Regions from separate parts of the Yersinia fenwicki genome, predicted to be linked through region 2. Evidence: predicted binding sites of a transcription regulator. Region 2 holds the regulator's gene; the other holds the start of a gene.

Region 1 (3,426 bases), 1.2 Mb from region 2:
GAGCTGAAACTGTAATAACCGGCATGTGCGCCCTGTAATAAGGTCACACACAATAAAAAGCGCCACACCTGCGGCTCAGATAGCAACACTTTCCAGTCGGTGGCAGCTACATTAGCGTGCTTAACTTCTCCCTGAGGCATCACGCTCGGTTTCAACAATGCTCCCAGTAACATGGCTGAAACGCCGAACAGCAAACTGTAAAGAATCGCCGGGTGGCCCCAAACCGAAACTAACTTTCCGGTCAATGCAGAACCAATAACAAAAGCCAGCGAACCCCATAGACGAACCTTGCCGTAATCCATGGTTATTTGTTTTTGCCAGGTCGCCGCCAGCGCATCGGTAAGTGGCACTAATGGGCCAAAAAACAGGTTAAAACCAGCAATAATTAGCATCAACCAGGCCCAACCATGACCAAACCAAAAACCAACCGCAAAGGCTAATGTCAGGAGTGCCAGAATACGGATGGCAGTGACAAGAGAAGAGGGATCTTTAACACTGGGAGCAATAATCAAGCTGCCGAGAAAGCGGGAAATTAATCCCGCGCCAAGCAAAATACCTATAGTTTCAGGCGGTATCCCTTCCCCCTGCAACCAGATGCCCCAGAAAGGCAGGAAAATGCCATAAGAAAAGAAATAGGTGAAATAGCTGAGCGATAGCCAACGTGTTGATTGCAATACCATGAATCCCTCCGAGGTCAGCCGGTCACTGTGACAGAGGCCCCGTCAGCTAGCAACTTTGTCATTAGGCAAACATGTAATTTGAGATTGACTTCACATTTACATTAGGTAAATAACAAAAAACCCGCATTTAGCGAGTTTGAGCTTAATGACAAAACCATTGATAACTTAGTGAGTGAAGGGTTTACCGTATCTAGGGGCACTCCGGTCGCTTACGCGACTACGACCCCCACGGCACGATTCCCCTTCATTTGACTTTGTCAGCAGTCTGAAACCCGCATTTAGCGGGTTTTCATTAGGTTAGAGCGAATCTGATAAGATTATGCGTAAACCGGGAAACGGGCGCAAATGGCCAGAACTTTCTGTTTGATGCGTTCGATAGTGGCTTCGTCGGTGATGTTATCCAACACATCACACATCCAGCCAGCCAGCTCGCGAGACTCTTCTTCTTTGAAACCACGGCGAGTGATTGCGGGGCTACCAATACGCACACCGGAAGTAACAAACGGGCTTTTCGGATCGTTAGGCACACTATTCTTGTTTACTGTGATATTGGCACGACCCAAAGCAGCATCGGCATCTTTACCGGTGATGTTTTTATCGACCAAATCAAGCAAGAACAGGTGGTTATCTGTACCGCCAGAAACTACTTTGTAGCCGCGTTCCAGGAAAACAGCCACCATAGCTTTCGCGTTTTTAGCCACTTGCTGCTGGTAAACCTTGAACTCAGGCTCCATCGCTTCTTTCAGTGCTACCGCTTTACCGGCGATAACATGCATCAATGGGCCACCCTGATTCGCTGGGAACACAGAGGAGTTCAGTTTTTTATACAGCTCTTCATCACCGCCTTTCGCCAAAATCAAGCCACCGCGTGGGCCAGCCAGTGTTTTGTGGGTGGTAGTGGTTACGATATGTGCATGTGGAACCGGGTTAGGATAAACGCCCGCAGCAACCAGGCCCGCTACGTGAGCCATATCGACAAAGAACCATGCGCCGATGCTATCGGCGATTTCGCGCATTTTTGCCCAGTCAACAATACCGGAATAAGCAGAGAAGCCACCGATGATCATTTTTGGTTTATGAATTTCGGCCTGACGCGCCATATCTTCATAATCAATTTTGCCTGACTCATCAATGCCGTAAGGAACGATATTGTACAGTTTGCCGGAGAAGTTAACCGGTGAACCGTGGGTCAGATGGCCGCCGTGCGCCAAATTCATCCCCAAAACAGTGTCACCCGGTTGCAGCAATGCAGAGTAAACGGCCACGTTCGCCTGAGAACCGGAATGCGGCTGAACGTTAGCATAATCAGCGCCGAACAACTCTTTTGCGCGGTCAATAGCCAACTGCTCAACGATATCAACATACTCACAGCCACCGTAGTAACGCTTGCCCGGATAGCCTTCAGCATATTTGTTGGTCAACTGAGAGCCCTGAGCCTGCATAACGCGCGGGCTAGTGTAGTTCTCAGAGGCAATCAGCTCGATGTGCTCTTCTTGGCGCACCACTTCTTGCTCCATTGCACGCCATAAATCTGCATCATAATCGGCAATGTTCATTTCACGCTTTAACATCCGGCTCTCCTGACTTAGCTTGCTAAATAGACCTAGTGGACCACCCGTTTGGGTTCTGTCACACAGTGTAAACTGTTTCCCCCCCGTTAAGATAGGTCTTGACAGAGGTTTTTACGCAAACGATTGGCTTCAGACAGCGTAAGGCTTTGACCTGTTCAGACTTCATCCAAGACAACGGAATTATCCTCATATTCATTATGTGATTTTTTCATATTCTGTGAACTGACACGGCACGCTAATCCCATATAAGAATGATGTGCATTTACAAATTAGGCTGCAATCTATAAGATGTATTTAAAATACATGTACTGAATCACACACAATAACACCTGAAGTCATTGGCATCGCAGTCAGGGCGAAAGGGATAAATATTTAAGGAGCACCGCATGCTGGATAGTCAAACCATCGCCACCGTTAAATCCACTATTCCGTTACTGGCCGCCACAGGCCCCAAGCTAACGGCGCATTTTTATGACCGCATGTTTGAGCACAATCCCGAGCTGAAACACATTTTCAATATGAGCAATCAGTTTAATGGGGATCAACGTGAAGCCCTGTTCAACGCCATTTGTGCTTATGCGGCGAATATTGAAAATCTGGCGGCTCTACTGCCCGCGGTTGAACGTATTGCTCAAAAACACACCAGCTTGAACATTCAGCCTGAGCATTACTCGATAGTTGGTTATCACTTGATAAGCACACTGGATGAAATGTTTTCTCCTGGTCAGGAAGTGTTAGATGCCTGGGCGAAAGCCTACGGTGTGCTGGCTGATGTATTTATTACCCGGGAAAACCAAATTTATCAACAAGGTGAAAATAGTACCGGCGGCTGGCGAACCTTGCGCCGTTTCCGCATCATCAAAAAAGAGATGCAGAGTGAGGTTATTTGCAGTTTTGTGTTAGCACCTGAAGACGGTGGTCGGGTATTGGATTTCAAACCAGGACAATATCTGGGTATTTATATTGAAGATGAACGGCTTGAATATCAGGAAATACGCCAATACTCCCTGACAGCTGCACCAAATGGAAAAACCTACCGTATTGCGGTGAAACGGGAAGAGCAAGGAACAGTTTCCAATTATATGCACCGTGAATTGAATGAAGGCGACAGTGTGCGCATTGCCCCTCCGCGTGGTGATTTCTTCTTAGACATTACGCCAGATACTCCCGTAGCA
Region 2 (3,426 bases):
TGATGCAGCGGTGAAAAACTTTGGTGCGGGCTGGACTTGGCTGGTCAAGAAAGCGGATGGCACGTTAGCTATTGTCAGCACATCAAATGCGGCAACACCGCTGACGACAACTGATAAGCCATTGTTAACCGTAGATGTGTGGGAGCACGCTTACTATATTGATTATCGTAATGCGCGACCAAAATATCTGGAGAATTTCTGGGCATTGGTGAATTGGTCTTTTGTTGAGAAAAACTTAGCCTGAAAAGACGAGAAGCAAAAGACGCCGTGTAATCACATTACCAGCAGAAATAATTAAGGGCGGGTTAACCGCCCTACTTATCACTTCACACCGGCACGCGGCTTAATTAATTCATGACCGCTACGAAGCTAAAGGCAATAATCATCGCCAGCGCACCAACAGTCGTAATCAGCGACATTTTCAAATTGGTATCCATAAGAACTCCTCAGTCGGTTAATTTTTATACTCGTTATACTTCAAGTCGCATGTGCGTCGGCTAGGTTCACTCACTCGAATTATTTAAAGTATAGTAAGGTAAAGGCACATAGTTAGTGCGTTAAATTATTTTCCCACAGTTAAGAAAAAAAATCTTGTCCTCATTACGCACTTTATAACATTGATTACCTCTTCCACTTTTCCTTCAGATCAGCCAAAATTCGCAGTTCATAACTGTATGCCGACTAATAACGTCTAATAAATACACTCAGACGACCATCTGACTTAGCTCTCCAGCCTACTATATTGTTTCTGTCTGAGCGGTGTTCGAGTCATGCAGGCAAACGATTAACATAATACTTACCTGCTGTAACAGGTGAGCTTAGGAGTCATTCTTTTTATGGCAACGATTAAAGATGTGGCCAAACACGCGGGTGTGTCTACTACCACCGTTTCGCACGTTATCAACAAAACTCGTTTCGTCGCCGAAAACACCAAGGCTGCCGTGTGGGCGGCTATTAAAGAACTGCATTATTCGCCGAGTGCTGTGGCGCGCAGTTTGAAAGTTAATCATACTAAATCAATTGGCTTATTGGCGACATCCAGTGAAGCCCCCTATTTCGCTGAAGTGATCGAAGCGGTTGAAAATAGCTGTTATAGCAAAGGTTACACGCTGATTTTGTGTAACTCTCATAATAATCTGGATAAACAAAAAGCCTATTTGGCGATGCTGGCACAAAAGCGTGTTGATGGCTTATTGGTGATGTGTTCTGAATATCCGGAACAGTTACTGGGAATGTTAGAGGATTATCGCAATATTCCGATGGTAGTGATGGATTGGGGAACCGCCCGTGGCGATTTTACCGACTCGATTATTGATAACGCATTCGAAGGCGGTTATTTAGCTGGCCGTTATCTTATTGAGCGTGGTCACCGCGATATCGGGGCTATCCCCGGCCAGTTATCGCGTAATACCGGTGGCGGTCGCCATCAGGGCTTCCTAAAAGCATTAGAGGAGGCCAATATCACCCTGCGAGAAGAATGGGTAGTTCAAGGTGATTTTGAGCCAGAATCCGGCTATAAAGCCATGCATCAAATTCTGACACAAAAGCATCGTCCGACTGCTGTGTTCTGTGGTGGCGATATTATGGCAATGGGTGCGATATGCGCCGCAGATGAATTAGGCTTGCGTGTGCCACAAGATATTTCAGTGATCGGGTATGACAATGTGCGTAATGCCCGCTATTTCTCACCGGCGTTGACCACCATTCATCAGCCGAAAGAGCGATTGGGTGAAACGGCTTTTGCTATGTTACTCGACAGAATTATCAGCAAACGTGAAGACCCTCAAACGATTGAGGTACATCCTAAGCTGGTCGAACGCCGCTCTGTTGCTGATGGTCCATTCCGCGATTATCGCCGCTAAATACTTAGTCTGCCGGTAGCGCACTGTTACCGGCTGCTAATTCTGCCAAATCTCATCATCTGTGCCCTTATCATCTCTTAACCACTCATCATTTAACGTGACACTGTCACCCAAATATTCCAGCATCCAGGCTAGAGCTGGGGAATGGTTATTCTGCTCCCACGTCAAGCAACATGGGCTAGCAGGTAATGGTTCCGCGAGTGTTAGTGCCACCAGTTTCCCTTGTGCAATCAGGGGCGACACCATATGAGCGGGTACCATTCCAATACATAACCCCTCACACAAACAGTCTATGCCCGGTGCCCAATCCGGCGCCACTAATCGCTGCTGGTTATCCAACGTCCATGCATCTCGTTTCGGCAAATTTCGTGCAGTATCCTCTAAACAAAGAGAGGGATAAGGCCGCAACTGATCGTCATTGAGTGGCCCGGTTAGCTGCGCTAAAGGATGATTAACACTCACGACACAATGCCAGGTCAGAAAACCCATGTCGCGAAAGACAAACCGCCCGCCAACAGGGATGGCACGAGTCGCACCAATGGCCATATCCGCTTGCCCATCCACTAGCGCATCCCAAACACCGTTAAAGACTTCATAGCGCACCCGCAATTCAATATCGGGAAAATGACGATAAAAATCCAACACTAAACGGCGGCTCCGCTGAGGTTTGACGATCTTATCGACCACGATATTTAATTGCCCACGCCAGCCATTCGCCACTTGTTGACATTGACGACGTGTGTCATTCATTTTTTTGATAACATCACGCGATTCTTTAATAAAAACTTTACCTGCTTCGGTCAATTCTACATCGCGATGGCGTCGCGCAAATAGTGGCACCGCCAACCACTCCTCCAATTGGCGCACGGTATAACTTATCGCAGACGGTACGCGATGTAATTCTTGCGCAGCAGCACTGAAACTCCCGGTGCGTGCAACGGCATCCACTACATCCAATGAGTATTCTGACCACATGGTTTGGCACTTCCTTTAGACGGAACATTTGATATCAATTTTTTTGACAGCATGGCGCAAATATTAGCGTTTCACAACAGAATATCTCGCCGTTAGAATTCTCCCCCGCAATTAATTTTCAATAACAAAAATTTACCTGCAAAAACTATAATTTAGCCAAAATCATTGGAACCACCGGCAGGCGGCTAACACCCCTGCGGTTTCAAGGACGATGGATATAATGAGAAACAACAATGAAAACAACGTCGAGCTTCATGTTCTACCTGGCAGGTTTGAGCATGTTAGGGTATCTGGCCACTGACATGTATTTGCCCGCATTTGGTGCTATGCAACAAGAATTACAAACCTCCGCTGGCTCTATCAGCGCCAGTCTCAGTATCTTTCTCGCGGGTTTCGCTATGGCCCAACTTATCTGGGGACCCGTTTCGGACAAAATAGGCCGCAAACCCGTACTGTTAGCAGGATTGGGTTTATTTGCCATCGGCTGCCTGGGGGTTTTATGGGTTGAAACTGCAGCGCAGTTATTGATTTTGCGCTTTATTCAGGCGGTGGGGGTCTGTTCCGCTGCGGTGAGCTGGCAAGCATTAGT

The links. The regulator PurR, encoded in region 2, represses purine synthesis genes. The targets are predictions, from matches to a motif close to CANGCAAACGTTTGCNTG.
Region 1: the regulator PurR is predicted to act here: its motif matches at 2,364-2,381, upstream of glyA (serine hydroxymethyltransferase).

Annotation. Positions count from the first base shown of each region.
Region 1 is NZ_CP170755.1:1,172,734-1,176,159, reverse strand. Features, by position in the region: gene ACF3VQ_RS05465 (3-phenylpropionate MFS transporter) at 1-680, opposite strand, end outside; gene glyA (serine hydroxymethyltransferase) at 998-2,251, opposite strand; gene hmpA (NO-inducible flavohemoprotein) at 2,638-3,426, shown strand, end outside.
Region 2 is NZ_CP170755.1:2,333,216-2,336,641, forward strand. Features, by position in the region: gene sodB (superoxide dismutase [Fe]) at 1-244, shown strand, start outside; gene ACF3VQ_RS10765 (YnhF family membrane protein) at 348-437, opposite strand; gene purR (HTH-type transcriptional repressor PurR) at 837-1,862, shown strand; gene punR (DNA-binding transcriptional activator PunR) at 1,899-2,837, opposite strand; gene punC (purine nucleoside transporter PunC) at 3,071-3,426, shown strand, end outside.